DNA from 3 places in the Mycobacterium adipatum genome. Region 1 is predicted to be linked to each of the others. Evidence: predicted binding sites of a transcription regulator. Region 1 holds the regulator's gene; each other region holds the start of a gene.
What was found. Region 1 encodes LexA, which represses DNA repair genes until DNA is damaged. Its sites were predicted from a motif close to CGAACANNTGTTCG; they were not measured.

Region 1 (5,978 bases):
TCGCCTCGTTGCCGTGTTCGGCGATGATCCGTCGTAGTTCGCCGGCGAGCAGATCGGACAGTTCGTCCCAGGACACCGCCACGAACTCGTCATCGCCGCGACGAACACTTGGCCCCGGCCCGTTGTCCAGCCAACCGCGCCGAATCGCCGGGCCCGCGACCCGGGAGCGGTGCCGGATGGAACCGGGCAGGTTGCCCAGCAGGGGCGAGGGGTCGTCGTCACCGGCGTGCGGGCGCACGGCCGTGAGGTCGCCGGCACTGACCTCGGCGGTGAAAGCGCCCCAGTGGGCCAGGCTGGCTCGCGACACGCACCGATCCTAGAGCCCCGGCCGGCGGCTCTACCAACCATCTGGTTGGTATATGTTGGGCGCCACGCACCCTGATACCAGTACCGGAGGTCACACGATGGGCGTCGTCAAATACGACCGCACCCTGTTCGAGCCCGAGCACGATCTGTTCCGCGAGTCCTACCGCGCCTTCCTGGAGCGCCATGCGGCACCGTTCCGGGAGGAGTGGGAGAAGGCCAAGATCGTCGACCGCGAGGTCTGGCGTGAAGCCGGTAAGCAGGGCTTTCTGGGCATGGCCGTTCCGGAGGAGTTCGGCGGCGGCGGCAACCCGGACTTCCGCTACAACGTCGTCATCACCGAGGAGACCGCCGCGGGCCACCACAGCGGACTGGGTTTCACCCTGCAGAACGATGTCATCGCGCCGTACCTGATCGAACTGGCCACCGAGGAGCAGAAGCGGCGCTGGCTGCCCGGATTCTGCAGCGGCGAAGTGATCACGGCGATCGCAATGACCGAACCCGGTACCGGCAGCGATCTGCAGGGCATCAAGACCCGCGCCGTCCGCGACGGCGACCACTACATCCTCAACGGGTCCAAGACGTTCATCACCAACGGCATTCACGCCGATCTGGTGATCGTGGTGGCCTGCACCGACCCGGAGAAGGGCGCGCAGGGCTTCTCCCTGCTGGTGGTCGAGCGCGGGATGGCGGGCTTCGAGCGGGGACGCCACCTCGACAAGATCGGCCTCGATGCCCAGGACACCGCCGAACTGTCCTTCACCGATGTGCAGGTTCCGGTGGAGAACCTGCTCGGCCAGGAGGGCATGGGCTTCCTCTATCTGATGCAGAACCTGCCCCAGGAACGCATCAGCATCGCCGTGATGGCCGCCGCGGCGATGGAGTCCGCGCTCGAGCAGACCCTGCAGTACACCAAGGAGCGCAAGGCGTTCGGCAAGCCGATCGGCAGCTTCCAGAACAACCGGTTCGTGCTGGCCGAACTGGCCACCGAGGCGACCGCGATCCGCATCATGGTCGACGAGTTCATCCGGTTGCACCTGGACCGCAAGCTCACCGTCGATCAGGCGGCGATGGCCAAGTGGTACAGCACCGAGGCGCAGGTGCGTTTGGTGGACCGCTGCCTGCAGTTGCACGGCGGCTACGGCTACATGCGTGAATACCCGATCGCGCGGGCATTCCTGGACTCCAGGATCCAGACGATCTACGGCGGAACCACCGAGATCATGAAGGAGATCATCGGCCGCGGCCTGGGGGTGTGAAGGTCCGACACGCATAACGCGCAGGTGGCGATATCCCACGACTTCGTGGTCGGCTGACGCAAAGTTGACGAACGCGATACTTTCGTGTGGTTTTGCACGACTTCGGGGAGGACCGATGACCAGGCAGCGATCCCGGCTTAGCAGGATTGCCGGGCGGCTTGCGGTAGGGCTCGTGAGCGCCGGATTGTTCGCGTCGGTGTTGATGGCGCCGCCGGCCGTCGCCACGCCGGAAAGTGATGCCGACGCGGCGATCACCGCGGCCTGGGAGACCGGCGGCGGTGAGACCGGTCCGCTGGGCCCCAAGGACGGTGGCGTCTACCCGGCCGGTGACGGTTTCGGGCAGAACTTTGCCTCGGGCAAGATCTTCTTCACCCCCGATACCGGCGCGCATATCGTCTCCGGCGCGATCCTGGAGAAGTACGAGTCGCTCGGCGGTCCTGCCGACAGTGACCTGGGCTTCCCGACCATCGACGAGGGCCCCGGCCGGGCGGCCAACAGTCGCAACTCCACCTTCAGCGCGCCGGACAAGCCGGTCATCTTCTGGACGCCGGACACCGGTGCGCGGGTCGTGCGCGGCGCCATCAACCAGGCCTGGGATGCGCTCGGGGGTTCGGCCGGAGCGCTCGGCGTACCCAGCGAGGATGAGACCACCAATGGCGATGTCGTCACCCAGAAGTTCACCGGCGGTGAGATCTCGTGGAACCGCAAGACCAAGGCCTTCACCACGGTGCCGCCTGAGCTGGCAGGTCAGCTCGGGGCCATCGAGGTCCCCTCGGACGCCACCTCTGCCATCGCCGCCGCCCGCCGTGCCGCCGGCGGCGCACTCGGGCCGCTGGGCGCCGAGGAGGGCGCGCAGTACGCGATCGGCGCCGACGGCGTGGGGCAGAACTACGCCGGCGGCAAGATCTTCTACAGCCCCGACACCGGCGCCAACGTGGTCACCGGACAGGTGCTGGCCAAGTACGAGAGTGTCGGCGGGCCGACCGGCGATCTGGGGTTCCCCACCACCAGCGAGGCCGATGGCGGACTGACCCCGCAGAGTCGGGTGGTCGAGTTCGCCGCGGAGGACCAGCCCGTCATCTTCTGGACACCCGATTTCGGCGCCGTCATCGTGCGTGGCGCGATGAACGCCGCATGGCAGAAGCTGGGTGGCGCCACCGGTGAGCTCGGGGCGCCGAAGGCCGACCAGACCGAGAACGGCGATATCGTCAGCCAGCAGTTCAACGGTGGTTCGATCTCGTGGGACCGGGCGGCCAAGAAGTTCAGCACCGAGCCCGCCGGTCTGCAGTCTCAGCTCGCCGGACTCGAGGTGCCGGGCGCGGACGCGCCGCAGGCCCCGGCGGACGGGCCGCAGGCCGACGGCGATTCCGGCAAGGGCGCCAGCTGGTTCTCCTGGTGGTGGCTGCTCGGCCTGATCCCGCTGCTCGGTGTGCTCGCGCTGATCGGCGTCGCGGTCCTGCGTAACCGCCGTCCCCGCGACGGTGACCACTTCGGTGACGGCCACTTCGACGACGGTCACCACGACGGTGAGGATCCCTACGAACGCGGCTACAGCGGCGGATACGGGGACCGCTACGAATCCGGGTACCCCAGCCGCCCGGAACCGGCTCCCTACACCCCGCAGAGCCCGTGGGCGTCGGCGCCGCCGGCCGAATCCGGCACCGAGGACGGTGACGACTACAGCGGTGACGACTACGCCGACGAGTACGACAGCGACGAGTACGACGGCGACGGATACGACGGCGACGGATACGACGCCGACGACCACGACGGCGAACCCGCCGCGGAGCGCGATGTCGACGCCGACGATCTCGAAGAGCTCGACGCCGAGCAGGATGCGGTGCTGAGTTTCGACGACGACCCGGACGCCGTGGACACCGCGCCGACGCGGATCGAGTCACCCACCGCGGTGATCGCGCCGCCGCAGACCGCGTACGAACCGGATTTCCCGAGTGGGCGTCACGCCGCGATACAGGACGACGAGCCCGAGGACGCCGGATGGACCTCGATGCGGCTGGCCACCGGTGACCGCTACCGGGCGCCGGAGGGCTACCCGATCAAGGCGGACACCAAGACCGGTTTGTACTGGGCTCCGGGGAGCCCGGGCTACCGCGACACCGAGGCCGAGATCTGGTTCGCCAGTGAGGAATTCGCCCGGACGAACGGATTCGTCCGGGCGGACTGAGGGTCCGTCAGATCTTGCGGATCACGGTGACGACCTTGCCGAGCACCACCGCGTCGTTACCGTCGATCGGTTCGAACGCCGGGTTGTGCGGCATCAGCCACACCTGACCGCGGGTTCGCTTGAAGGTCTTCACGGTCGCCTCGCCGTCGATCATGGCCGCGACGATATCGCCGTTCTCGGCGACGTTCTGCTGGCGGATGACCACCCAGTCGCCGTCGCAGATCGCGGCGTCGATCATGGATTCGCCGACCACCTTCAGCAGGAACAGCGAACCCTCGCCGACCAGCTCGCGGGGGAGCGGGAAGACCTCTTCGACGGCCTCTTCGGCCAGGATGGGGCCACCCGCGGCGATCCGGCCGAGCACCGGCACGAATGTCGGTTCGGGGAGCGCGTCCGACCCGGCCACATCGGTGGTCACGATGGGGGTCACCACATCGTCGGAACCGCGCACGTCCACGGCGCGGGGCCGGTTCGGGTCCCTGCGGAGGTAACCCTTGCGTTCCAGGGTGCGTAGCTGGTGCGCCACCGACGAGGTGGAGGTCAGGCCGACGGCGTCGCCGATCTCACGGATGCTCGGCGGATACCCGCGACTGGTCACGGAGGTGCGGATGACCTCCAGGATGGTGCGCTGACGCTCGGTCAGGCTGGAGCGTGCCTCAGGGGTTTCGGTGCTGTCGCTCATGTGCCCGAATGTAGTCGCCACCGCACAGATAATCAAACATGTGTTCGAGGCGTGTCGTGTTCGCCCTCGGCCCGGCGGGTGGCCGCGCGGGACGCGTCCACTTGTCGGTGCCCCGGTCTATCGTTTCGCAACAGTTCGATCACATGTTCTATTCATCGAACACATGATCGACTAGCATTCGAACACAGAAGCGAAAGACCCCTACTCGGAGAGGCGCTCAGATGACGATTCTCGAAGCTCGCCCGGACACTCGGCACAGTGCGTACGCCCCGGCTCGGTCGCCGCGGCCCGCAATGGCCGCCGAGGTGTGGCCCCTGCCCCGCGACGTCGTCGTGCGCCGGCGTCGTGTCCCATCCTCGCGCCGCCCCGGTGGTGCACCCCTGGGCCACCGCGGCAGCGGGGTGCTGATGTCCCGCGCCTCGCACCGGCGCCGGCCGATCACACCGGCCGCCACGGTGCTGCTGGCCCTGCTGGCCGGCGCAATCACCCTGTGGCTCGGGCTCGTCGCCCAGCTGGGCGGTCCCACCGAAGAGCCCGTCCAGCTGCCCACCCGCCTGTCGGTGGTGTACGTGCAGGACGGTGAGACGCTGCAGCACATCGCCCACCGGGTGGCCCCGGATGCGCCCGCGGGCCAGATCGTCGAGCGCATCCGCGAGCTCAACAAGCTCGAAACAGGCACGGTGCAGGCCGGGCAGACGCTCATCGCACCGATCGGCTGACGCGTGCTCTGCGGTACCCAGGTAGGCTCGACGACATTCGAACTGGTCGATCTGCGGTGCGGCGAAGGAGCGGTGATGCACTGTCCGTTCTGTCGTCACCCGGACTCACGTGTCGTCGACTCCCGGGAAACCGATGAGGGTCAGGCCATCAGGCGTCGCCGGTCCTGCCCGGAATGCGGCCGTCGATTCACCACGGTCGAGACCGCGGTGCTCGCGGTCGTCAAGCGCAGCGGGGTGACCGAACCGTTCAGCAGGGAGAAGGTCATCAAGGGTGTGCGCCGGGCATGCCAGGGCCGACAGGTCGACGATGATGCGCTCAACCTGTTGGCACAACAGGTCGAGGACGCCGTGCGGGCCGCGGGTTCGCCCGAGATTGCGAGCCACGACGTGGGACTCGCGATCCTCGGCCCGCTCCGCGATCTCGATGAGGTCGCCTATCTGAGGTTCGCCTCGGTGTACCGGTCCTTCACCTCGGCCGACGATTTCGAACGGGAGATCGAGGCGCTGCGCGCCCACCGTGTCTCCACCTCCGGCTGATTCAATCCAGTCGGACGCCGGCGTCGGCTACCACCCGGCCCGCGATCTTGACCCAACCCGCCGGGTCCCACCACGTACGAATCTCGGAGCCTCTGCCTTGGGTGATGAGCAGATCTCGGCTCAGGTGGTCGGTCATCCGTACCGCCGCCGCGCCGGTCGCCTCGTCCTCGGCGATGCCGAGGTGCGGCGCAAACATCCGGGACCGCAGAGCGCCCCGGCACTCGTCCGTCCACGCCCAGAGGTAATGCTCGACGTCGTCGGTGTAATCGGCGGTGTCGGCGGCCAGCACCTGC
Region 2 (5,978 bases), 2.2 Mb from region 1:
CGGCTATCAGTCCCGGTGCGAACGCACGCCGGGTGCCCGCACCGGCGACGGTCTGGTGCAAGCATCGGAGCTCTACACCCCGATCGCGGCGTGGCAAGCGCTGGGGCAACCCACCATTGCCATCAACGCCAACTTCTTCGACATCCGGGGCCAACAGCGCGGATCGTGGAAGACCACGGGGTGCAGCTCACCGTTGGGCGCCTATGTCGACAACACCCGCGGACTCGGTCGCGTCAACGTACCGGTCACCGGCACCGTCGCCTACGCCGGAAAACAGGGCCTGTCCGGAGGTGACGAAGTCTGGACCCCGCTGGCCACGATGATCCTGCCGGTCGCGGGGGCACCCTTCATGGTGATGCCGCGCTCCGGTGACGATTTCGACGCCGCCGGCCCGGTGATCAACGATCTGATCAACAAGGGCACCCGGTTTGTCGCGGTGAGCGGTCTCGGATTGCTCGCCCCCGGCGATACCGGCCAGATGAACGATCCCGGCCCCTCGGCCGCCCGTACCGCACTGGCCTACGCGCGCGATCGCGACGAGATGTATGTGTTCCAGGGCGGCAGCTACACCCCCGATCAGATCCAGGATCTGTTCCGCGGCTTGGGAAGTGACACCGCACTACTGCTCGACGGGGGCGGCTCGTCGGCGATCGTGCTGCGCCGCGATACCGGCGGCATGTGGGCGGGCGCGGGCGTACCCAAGGGGTCGTGCGATACCTATCAGGTGCTGTGCGACTCCCGGGAACGCGCGCTGCCCAGCTGGCTCGCGTTCAACTAGCTGGCTGTAGGTCGAGTCAAGGGGTGTGGAGGCCGTAGTGGGCCGACGCCCGGGGCGGGGCGTGATGTCTGTGGTCGGTGGTGCTGCCGAGTTGAGGGCGGGTGCCTGGCGCCCACGCTGACTTATGCAACCTCGGTGTGGGTTATCTGGCGTCGTTCGGGCTGCCGTGGAGGCGAAGGGCCGGGTGCCAAGCTAGCGTCGGCGTGACCGGTGGGGGCCCGCCATAGCGGATACGGCATCTGATCCGGCCCTTCGTCCCGTCCTTCTAGCGTGGCACTACTGACGGGGTTGTGGAAGGGTCTGGTCGGTCCTTTCGCGTTGAGTGTGCGGGGTCTAGGCCCAGCGGGCTGCCTCGTAGGTGGCGTGGTCGCGGACGAGTGCATGGGCGATGCGGTTGGCGCGATGGGCCAACGCGCAGGCGACGATGCCGCCGGGCTTGCCGCGATCTTTGAGCCCCTGGGCGTAGTTCTTGGCGGCCGGCTCGTTGAGCCACAGGCCGATGCCTAGGTCGATCAGGGCGCGGCGCAGTGCGACGCTGCCTTCGCGGCTGATACCGCCGTCGCGGCGCTTGTGGGCGGATTCGTATTGCATGGGGGACAACCCCGACGCACGGTAGATCTGCTGGGGTCCCGGCCAGCGTTTCGGATCACCCAGAGCGGCAGCGTAATTGGATGCCCGCACCACTGCCCAGCCTGGCACCGAGGTCAACGTTGCATATGGGCTGCGCGGTAACAGTGATCCCAGCGCGGTCTCCGCGGACTGAATCTGGTCGTCAAGATCGCCCAGCAACACCAGATCGGCGGCCAGTATCCGACGCGCGATCACGGCGTCGCGGGTCGGCAAGGCGTCATGGGCCGCAGCGACCAAGCGCTCGGCGACGGGGCGGCGCAGTTGCAGGTCGCGGGTCGCGGCGAAGCGGATCAACCGGTTGACCCCGAGCCCGGCCAGGCGTGCCGGGTCGGTGAACTCGGCGGCCATCAGCCGGCCGATCTTGGTGGCCAGCACGTCGGGCAGAGCCAGGGTCAGCCCGGGAAAGGCCCGGTCGAGCTGGCCGAGCAGCTGATTCTTCGTCGCGGTACGCGTGGCGACCCGCCGGCTCCGATGCACTGCCCAGGCGCTGATCTCACCGATCACGACATCGCGATCGGTGACCGGACGCCCGTAGCCGGCCAGCACCAGCTCGGTGATCGCTTCCAGGTCGATGACATCGGTCTTGATCCGGCGCCGTCCCTGCACGCGGCGCTGCTCAGCGACCTGAGCGGGGTTGAGTTCCAACACTTCCCACCCATCGGGCCATTGATGGTCGAGCACCGGTCGGTGATAGTGGCCGGCCGCCTCCACGCCCACCTTGACCTGCACCGCGGCAGGTGCGACAGCCATCGCGCGAGCCGCCGCGGCGGTCAGGCCCGATCCGGTCATCGCGAATTCCGACGGCGCGAGCAGCCGATGGCGAGCCGCGTCGGTCACCGAAAGCACAGCTGAGGTCTTGCCGACATCGACGGCAACGACGATCGTGGACGACGTGACTGGCGCTACATGCACAGACACAACAACACCTCCGGGGTGTGTCAGGAGGTCCGCGTGCGTCAACACACGGACCCCGAAAAGGAATCAGTTACAGATCCCTTCCTGACACCTCCGGAGGCATTTGAGAAGGACTAACTCGATCTATATCAGCTGGTCATCAGGATCGACGGGTTCGCCGACTGCCACCCCCGCAGCTTCGGTGCAGAACTGTCACCGATCTCCTGATACATAACCCCTTGCGCGGCACGGTTTGGCGGCGTTGTATCGAACATACGTTCGAAACATAGAGCTTCCGGTATGCACCCGTGGAGCAGTTGACCGCGACGGATGTCGCTACAGAGAGAGGTTCGGCGGCCCTGGGGCTTTCCGAGCCGTGTTGCCCATTCGGACTGTTGTTGCCTGCCCGTGTGCACCTCTGTGAAAGCCGGTATCCACTGTGGACGCCACCCATCTCGATACGTTTGTTGATGCGTTGATCGATGACCTCACCCCTGCCGCCGCGCGGGAGGGGGATCGCACCCTGTTCCATCTGCTGGACGCTCCCCGCCGCGGTGTTGACGATCAGGCGGTGGTGGCGGTGCTGGCCGCCGCGGTCACCCTGCGCAATCTGGCCGATCATGTCATCGCTTCGGCGGTCGCGGCCGCGGAACGGGCCGGGATGCCCGCCCGGCGGCACCTACGCACGGGGGCCGATCTGCTCACCGCCCTAGGCGTGGCCCCGGGTGCGGCCTATCGAGCGGCCCGGGTGGGGCGGGCCGCGGCCGCTCTGCCGGCGCTCACCCGGGCTCAGCGACTCGGTGGGATCGGGATCGAATTCGCCGACGCCGTCGGCAAGGGCGTCAGCCACATCGAATCCCGGGTGGCGTTGGCCGATGACGAGCGCGCCGCAGTGATCACCACCCTGATGGTTCAGAGCACCCCGTCGGGGGTGGACAAGAAGGCCCGCGGGATCGCCATCGCCAAAGCCACGACCCAACCGGTCGACAACACGGTGCCGGTGGCGGAGAACACCGACCTCAACGACATGAACGTGGCGCAAACCGGTGACGGGCGGGTGGCGGCCACCCTGGACCTCGACATCCTCACCGGCGAAGAACTGCTCGCCGCCCTCGACCCGCTATGCCGACCCGTCCCGCTGCCCGACGGATCCCCGGACCCCCGCCCAGCCGGGCGGCGCCGCGCCGACGCCTTCGGGCAGATACTGCGCACCTACCTATCCAGCTCGGGGCGCCCGACGAGCGGTGGGGTCCTCCCGCACGTCACCCTCATCCGCCCCACCACAGCCGGTGTGGACTGCCTCGGGTTCGGCGGGCCCATCACCACCTCGACCGCCGAGCTGATCGTCTGCGACAGCACCCTGACCGCGGTGACCGTCGACCACTCGGGCGCACCCCTGGATGTCGGGCGCAGCGAACGACTCTTCACCCCCGCGATCCGCAAAGGCCTAGCGGTCCGCGACGGCGGCTGCGCACACCCCGGCTGCGGGCGACCGGTGTCCTGGTGCGACGCCCACCACATCACCCCCTGGGAACACGGCGGCACCACCAGCCTCGACAACGGCGTCCTGCTCTGCCGGCTGCACCACACCGCCATCCACCACGGCGGCTGGCAGGTCTACCTCGGCCCCGACCGCCACCCCTGGTTCATCCCACCCCATGCCCCGGGCACACCCGAACCCGAGCATCTGCGATCACACGCCCGACGCACCATGACCTACCTACCCACCGCCGCATAACCACACCTGCACCGCACCTTGACAACTGGACAGAGAAAACCGCCCGCACAGCGGGTCCGGCGGCACAACACCCCGCCGGACCCGCCACCACGGATCGCGCCCCTACGCCGCAGGGTGAAAACTAGGCCGCCGCTTGCCGCGGGGTGACTAGGCCGCCGCTTTGTCTGCCTTCTTGGTGTCGGACTTCTTGGTCTCGGACTTCTTGGTCTCGGACTTCTTCTCAGTGTCCGGCTTCTTGGCCTCCGAGGTCTCGGACTTCGTCGCGTCGGCCTCGGCGTCGGCGGCGCCCGATGTGGTGGGCGCCGGCTTCTTCTTGGGCGTGAGTGCATTCGTGATGTCACGCACCACGTTCATCAAGGGGTTCTTCTTGACCGTGGGCTTCTTCACCGCCGGGGCCTCGTCCTCGCCCTCGGGTGCAGTCTCGGCCGGGGTCTCCGCGGGGGTCTCCACGGCAGGCTCTGCGGCAGGCTCTGCGTCAGGCTCTGCGGCAGTGGGAGCTTCGTCGTCGGCGGCTGCCTCCGAGGTCTGCTCGGCCTCTTCGGTGTCCGGCGCCGCGTGCTTGGGCGCCAGCCCGGAGTCCTCGGGGATCGCTGCGCTCGGGTTGGCGGCGTGCTTGCCGGTCGGGACGTCACCCTCAGGATCCACCGACAGCGTGACCAGCTTGGCGTCGGGGTCCGGCAGATCGCCCGCCGCGGCCGCGAGGGTGCGCGCCGCATTGGGTGCCTGCCGACTCGACTGGCCGGTGAGGCCGGCCGCCAGGTTGTCCAATCCGGCCTGCAGACCCGCGGTGAGTCCCCCGAGATTCAGTCCCTTGGTGAGGGTTTGGATCAGCTTGCCCAGGTTCTCCAGGACGTTGGGCGGCGCCGCGGTCGGCTTGCCGCTGATGAACTCCTTGTGGAATCCGTTCACCAGTGAGGTCATGACGTCGTTGAGGGCGCGCCCCCAGTTGACGTCCGGGAAGGACATGAACGGCGTGGCCGTGTCCGGATCGTCCAGGGTGCGGGTGTAGGTACCGTCCGGGTTGCGCACCACATCGGTGTAGCCGAGGTTGACCAGACTGGTGAGGGCGGGCGCCAGAGCATTGGCCAGCCGGATGGGCAGGGTGCCCAGCGTTCCGAAGCTCACCATGTTCAGCAGATCACCGGCCAGGTACAGCGGTTCCAGCAGTGGCAGCGTCTTGGTGGCCAGGGTCAGGTAGACGTTGACATCCAGCGGGCTGCCGAGATCGAGTGCTCCGCTGACGGTTTCCCCGACCTCCTCGAGGATCTGGTCCAGCGCACTGTCCAATTCCACGCCGCGCAGAATGTAGGACGCCCCGATGGTGCCGGCCAGCAGGTTGTTGAACAACGTGAACGGATTGGGCCAGGCCGCGAAATCCGAATACGGCTGGTACTGGACGGTCGCATCGACCTTGATCGGGACGAGGTTCGCCGCACCGAGCTCGATTCCGGTGCCCAGCACCGGGATTCCGGTGCCGGCGTTGGTGGCCTTCACATCTGGGGTGATCATGTCGATACCGAGCAGATCGAACAGCGGGTAGAACCGGGCAAGCATGCCACCGTTGGCCCGGCCGACATTGTTGGCCAGGATCATCGGCAGCAAGGTCAGGCTGCCGAGTGGACCCCCGCCGTTGGCACCGACCCGAGGCTGGTTGCCGAGGTCGGCGAGCGCCTGCTGGTACGCCGAACCGGCCGCCATCGCGCCGAACCCGTACCCGATCACGATCGGGATGCGGACATCGATGACGTTGAGGTCCGGCAGATTGATGTCCTCGACACCCTGCAGCACCGCGGAGATCAGCGGGCCGAGCAGCGGGATGTTCCCGACCGCGTCACCTGCCAGATCGAGCACCGCGTCCAACAGGTTCTCGACGCCGACCTCCAGGTAGGGGGTCTGGTTGATGGCGTCGGCCACGGCATTGGCTGTGCCGGGCGTCCA
Region 3 (5,978 bases), 2.8 Mb from region 1:
GGACGTGCCGGAGTTGGTTGAATGTCCGGGTGAATGAGCAGTTCTTCGAGGTGCGGGCCGACCTGCCCGGGCGGGCCGGACGGGTGGGCACCATCCACACCCCCCACGGCGATATCCAGACTCCGGCGTTCATCGCTGTCGGCACCGCGGCCACCGTCAAGGCGGTGCTGCCCGATACCATGAAAGACCTTGGTGCACAGGCGGTTCTGTCCAATGCCTATCACCTCTACCTGCAGCCCGGTCCGGATGTGGTGGACGAGGCGGGTGGCCTGGGAGCCTTCATGAACTGGCCGGGGCCGACCTTCACCGACAGCGGCGGCTTCCAGGTGATGTCCCTGGGGGTCGGGTTCAAGAAGGTGCTCGCCATGGATGCCAGCCGGGTACAGGCCGACGATGTCATCGCTGCGGGTAAGGAACGTCTCGCCCATGTCGACGAGGACGGGGTGACGTTCCGCTCGCATCGCGACGGGACCACGCACCGCTTCACCCCGGAGGTGTCCATCGGCATCCAGCACCAACTGGGCGCCGACATCATCTTCGCCTTCGACGAGCTGACCACCCTGGTGAACACCCGCAGCTATCAGGAGCAGTCGGTGCGGCGCACCCACGACTGGGCCGTGCGCTGCGTGGCCGAGCATCGCCGGCTCACCGAGGTGCGCCGTGACAAGCCCTATCAGGCGCTGTTCGGCGTGGTCCAGGGCGCGCAGTACGAGGATCTGCGCCGCCAGGCCGCACGCGGCCTGGCGGAGATCGGGTTCGACGGGTTCGGCATCGGCGGTGCACTGGAGAAGCAGAATCTGGCGACCATCGTCGGCTGGGTGACCGAGGAACTGCCCGACGACAAGCCACGGCATCTGCTCGGCATCAGCGAGCCCGACGATCTGTTCGCCGCGGTGGCCGCCGGTGCGGATACCTTCGACTGCGTGTCCCCGTCCCGGGTGGCCCGCAATGCGGCGGTGTATTCGGCCACCGGGCGTTTCAACATCACCGGGGCGCGCTTCAAACGCGATTTCACCCCGATCGACGACGAATGTGACTGTTACACCTGCGCCAACTACACCAGGGCCTATATCCATCACCTGTTCAAGGCCAAGGAGATGTTGTCCTCGACGTTGTGCACCATCCACAACGAGCGTTTCATCATCTCGCTGGTGGACCGGATTCGTCAGTCGATCCTCGACGGCCGCTTCGACGAGCTGCAAACCGAGGTCCTGGGTCGCTATTACGGCAGCTCGGCGGCGTCGTAGATGTTGGGAGCATGAGCCGATGACGAGCGACGGCGCCACGGACGCGCGGCTGCTGCTGATGCAGCTGCTCGACCCGGCGAACCGGGCGGACCCCTACCCACTGTTCGCGCGGATCCGCCGGCTCGGACCACTGTCCATGCCGGAATCGCGCATGACGGTGTTCTCCAGCTTCGCCGATTGCGATGCGGTGCTGCGCCACCCGCAGTCGTGCAGCGACAGTATGAAATCCTCTGTTGTGCAACAACATTTGGCATCAGGCGCGATGCCGCCGCGTGGCAACACCCCGGGATTTCTGTTCCTGGACCCGCCGGATCACACCCGGCTGCGCAAGCTCGCGCAGCAGGCGTTCGCGCCGCGGGTGGTACGTGCGCTGGAACCCGAGATCGACGCCATGGTCGACCGCCTGCTCGACGCGATGGCCGAGGTGGGCTCGGCGGACCTGATCGCCGATCTGGCCTATCCGCTGCCGGTGGCGGTCATCTGCCGACTGCTCGGGGTTCCGGTCCGCGACGAACCCCGGTTCAGCAGCGCCGCTGCGCTGGTGGCCCAGGCGCTGGACCCGATCATGTCGATCACCGGTGCGCCCGATCCGCAGGCCGACGTGCGGCTACAGGCCGGTGCCTGGCTGCGCGAGTACCTCGGCGAACTCGTCGAGCGGCGGCGCGCGGAGCCCGAGGAGGATCTGATCTCGGCGCTGATCGCCGCCGAGGAGGACGGTGATCAGCTGACGGCGGACGAGATCGTGGCGACCTGCAACCTGCTGCTCATCGCCGGGCACGAGACGACGGTCAACCTGATCGCCAACGCCGCCCAGGAGATGTTGCGGACCCCGGCGCACTGGGCGGCCTTGGCCGCCGATCCGAGTCTGGCCGCGTCAATCGTCGAGGAGACGCTGCGTTTCGACCCGCCGGTGCAGTTGGTCATGCGCATCGCCGGGGCGGACCTGCGCATCGGTGCCATCGACATCCCCCGGGGTGACACCATGCTGCTGCTGTTGGCGGCTGCTCAGCGTGATCCCGCCATGTATGACCGGGCGGGAGAGTTCCGACTCGACCGCGAGTCGGCACGGCATCTGTCCTTCGGGCTCGGTCCGCACTTCTGCCTGGGTGCCCCGCTGGCCCGGCTCGAGGCCCGGCTGGCGCTGGCCAAGCTGACCGCACGGTTCCCGAAGGCGCGGTTGAATGCGGATCCGGTCTACAAACCAAATGTCACTCTCCGCGGTTTGGCGACGCTTTCCGTCGCCTTGTAGTGTCCGGCTGAACCCCCGAAACCGTGTCTGATGTCCTGGTAGATCCACTTGCGCGAGTGAGGCGACAGGCGTAGCATCGAACACAAGTTCGAATGCGACGTTGCTCCCATCGCCACTCGGTGAGCACAGACCGCGACTTCGGTCGCCGCGAGGTTCGATGGCCCCTTGGGGGCTGTGTGGACCGTTGTGACTGATCGTGCCCCGTGGGCACCTTCTGTGAAAGCCGGTATCCCTATGGACGCCACTGATCTCGACACGTTCATTGACGCGCTGATCGATGACCTCACCCCGGTGCCTGCGCGGGATGAGGATCGCACTCTGTTTCATCTGCTGGACTGCCCGCGCCGGATCGTCGATGAACAGGCACTGCTGGCGGTGCTGGCCGCTGCGGTGGTGGCCCGCAATTTGGTCGACCATGTCATCGCCCAGGCGGTCGCGGCCGCCGAACGTGTGGGCGTACCGGCACGGAAACACCTGCGCACGGGCGCTGATCTGTTGACCAGTCTGGGGGTGGCGCCCGGTGCGGCGCACCGGGCCGCACGGGTGGGGCGGGCGGCGCACATGCTGCCGGCGTTGACTCGGGCCCAGCGCCTCGGTGGGGTCGGAATCGAGTTCGCCGACGCGGTCGGCAAAGGGGTCACCCACATCCACAACCGGGTGTCGTTGTCCGATGAGGACCGGGCTGCGGTGGTGACGACGTTGATGATCCAGACGACCCCCTCCGGTGTCGATACGAAGGCCCGCGAGATCGCCATCGGCAAAGCCCAATCTCAGCCACCCGACGACGGGGTGGTGCCGGTCGCCGAGAACAGCGATCTCAACGAGATGACCGTGGTGCAGACCGAGGACGGGCGGGTCTCGGCCAGCCTGGACCTCGACATACTCACCGGGGAAGAACTGCTCGCCGCCTTGGATCCGTTGTGCCGGCCGGTGCCGCTGCCGGACGGGTCCCCGGACCCCCGCCCGACTGGGCGGCGCCGCGCGGACGCGTTCGGGCAGCTGTTGCGCACCCACCTGTCACACTCGCAGCGCCCGATGAGCGGCGGGGTGCTCCCGCACGTCACCCTCATCAGGCCCACCCCGGTGGGTGTGGACTGCCTGGGGTTCACCGGGCCGGTCAGCACGCGCACCGCTGAGCTCATCACCTGCGACAGCACCCTGACCTCGGTGTTCGTCGATGGGGCCGGCGCACCGCTGGACGTGGGGCGCGCCGAACGATTGTTCACGCCGCTGATCCGCAAAGGCCTGGCCGTCCGCGACGGTGGCTGTGCGCATCCAGGGTGCGGGCGCCCGGTGTCGTGGTGCGACGCCCACCACATCCAACCCTGGAGCAACGGCGGGCACACCAGCAGCGACAACGGGGTGCTGCTGTGCCGACTGCACCACAGCGCGATCCACCACGGCGGCTGGCAGGTCTACCTCGGCCCGGATCGCCACCCCTGGTTCATCCCACCCCACGACCCGGCCGGCCCACAACCGGCACATCTGCGCTCCCACGCCCGACGCACCATGACCGACCTACCCACCGCCGCATAACCGAATCTCACACGGCACCTTGACAACTGAACAGTGAACCGCGCGGCCGACACTCAGGTGAGCGCCGCGATGACTTCGGCGGCGGCGCGTTCACCGGACTCGACGGCACCCTCCATATAGGCACTCCACTGTGTCGCGGTGTCGGTGGACGCCCAGTGGATGAGGCCGATCGGTTCGGCCAGCGCGGGTCCGTAAGTGGTCCACACCAGCGGGCCGCAGTTGGCGTTGTAACAGCCTCGGGTCCACTGCCGGTTGCCCCACTCCCCGTCGATGTAGTGCAGCGGCTTTGCCGCCCGATCGCCGAAATGCCGCACCAGTTCGGTGGTCAGCGCCTCGCGGCGCTCGGCTTCTGACCAGTGGGTGTGCGTGCGGGCCTGCTCGCCCTCAAGGAAGAGCAGGATCACACCATGCCCGTCACCCGGGACACAGGTGTCATTCGACATCCGGGCGGGCCCGATATCGGAGATCAGCTGCCCGTTGAGTCCTTCTGTCCGCCAGAAGGGTTCGTCGTATACGAAGAACGCCTTCATGGCGGCTGAATTCGGCATTCGCTGAGTCAGTTGATCGCGATACCCGGACAGTGGCGGGTCGTACATGATGCGCCCCGCCAGCATCGGTGACAGCGCCACGATCACGCGGCGCCCGCGCGCGGTGCGCCCGCCCCGGCAGTGCACCGTCACGGAATCGGTGCCGTGCTCGATCAGTTGCACCGGGGCGTCGAACACCAGGTGGTCGGTGACCAGCGCCGCCAGCCGCTGGGGTATCTCGGCGGTCCCGCCGACGAACCGGGTGGTCTGCGCGCCACCCTCGGACTCGGCGAACAATTCGGCGGTCACCCCGCAGGTCTGGATGGTGAACAGCAGATGCAGGAAGGAGACTTCGACCGTCGGCACGGCGAGGATCCCGACGGTGCAGATCTCCAGCAGCGTGCGCGCGACCGGTGACAGACCCTGTGCGTCGTACCAGGCGCCCGCGGTGATGGCGTCCCACTCGGCGGCGTGCGGTGCGGTCCATGGAGTCGCCGGTGATACCTCGGCGGACAGCTCGTCCAGACGCCGTAGCACCGTCTCCAGCTCTGCCAGTTCATCGCCGAATCGGTCGTGAAAATCGTTGCCGCGCAGAACTCCTGTGCCGGCAAGCTCGTAGGACGTCTCACCCTCGTCGTACTGCTGATATGTCTCGACCCCGAGTTCTGCGGCCAACGCGAACATGCGGTGATGCGTATCGCCGATCCACTGCGCGCCCAATTCCATCGGAAGACCGGCCAGATCCTCGGTGAGGATGCGTCCGCCGACGCGGGTGTCCGCCTCCAGGATCAGCGGTGTGAACCCGGCCGCCAGCACCGTGCGGGCCGCGATCAGACCGGACAACCCGGCACCGATAATCAGGACGTCCGCTTCATCGCTTGCCATGAACGACACCCTCTCACGATGATCGCGTAGCGTCGCGCGTATGCCGACCGAGCTCACCGCCGAGCAGGCCGCCGCGCGGCTGCAGGCGACCGACACATTGGGAATTCCGCTGGGCCCCGGCCAGCCGCCGGCCTTCCTGCGGGCGCTGGGCGAGCGTGACGACTGGACGGATCTGCGGGTCTACGGTGCCCTGCTCGCGGTGCTCACCGAACTGTTCAATCGTCCGGGCGTGCACTATCTGTCCGGCTTCTACGGTCCGCTGGACCGGGCGCTGCGCGATGGCGGGGCCGATGTCGATTTCGTGCCTGCGGACTTCCGGCGATTCGGACCCCTGCTGCGGCGGCAGTCGCCGCGGGTCATGGCGACGGTCACCGCGGCCCCCGACGCCGACGGCTGGTGCTCGCTGGCCCTGCATGCCGGTGGCACCGTCGACGAATTGCGTCGTGCCGGAGCGGATCCCGACCGGTTGCTGATCGTCGAGGCCTCCGATGCGTTCCCCCGAACTTACGGTCTGGGCGAGCACCGTCACGCCCT

Region 2: a site for LexA is predicted at 2,571-2,584, ahead of A7U43_RS01520 (HNH endonuclease signature motif containing protein). Genes of this name have one in related genera too.
Region 3: a site for LexA is predicted at 2,574-2,587, ahead of A7U43_RS05140 (HNH endonuclease signature motif containing protein). Genes of this name have one in related genera too.

What each region holds. Positions count from the first base shown of each region.
Region 1 is NZ_CP015596.1:3,948,647-3,954,624, reverse strand. It holds gene A7U43_RS18765 (molybdopterin guanine dinucleotide-containing S/N-oxide reductase) at 1-307, opposite strand, end outside; gene A7U43_RS18760 (acyl-CoA dehydrogenase family protein) at 405-1,562, shown strand; gene A7U43_RS18755 (LGFP repeat-containing protein) at 1,678-3,747, shown strand; gene lexA (transcriptional repressor LexA) at 3,755-4,429, opposite strand; gene A7U43_RS18745 (LysM peptidoglycan-binding domain-containing protein) at 4,651-5,148, shown strand; gene nrdR (transcriptional regulator NrdR) at 5,224-5,685, shown strand; gene A7U43_RS18735 (PhzF family phenazine biosynthesis protein) at 5,687-5,978, opposite strand, start outside.
Region 2 is NZ_CP015596.1:334,484-340,461, forward strand. It holds gene A7U43_RS01510 (phosphodiester glycosidase family protein) at 1-778, shown strand, start outside; gene A7U43_RS01515 (IS110 family RNA-guided transposase) at 1,112-2,326, opposite strand; gene A7U43_RS01520 (HNH endonuclease signature motif containing protein) at 2,742-4,040, shown strand; gene A7U43_RS01525 (hypothetical protein) at 4,188-5,978, opposite strand, start outside.
Region 3 is NZ_CP015596.1:1,105,658-1,111,635, forward strand. It holds gene tgt (tRNA guanosine(34) transglycosylase Tgt) at 30-1,247, shown strand; gene A7U43_RS05135 (cytochrome P450) at 1,267-2,496, shown strand; gene A7U43_RS05140 (HNH endonuclease signature motif containing protein) at 2,731-4,032, shown strand; gene A7U43_RS05145 (flavin monoamine oxidase family protein) at 4,086-5,444, opposite strand; gene A7U43_RS05150 (acetyl-CoA hydrolase/transferase family protein) at 5,485-5,978, shown strand, end outside.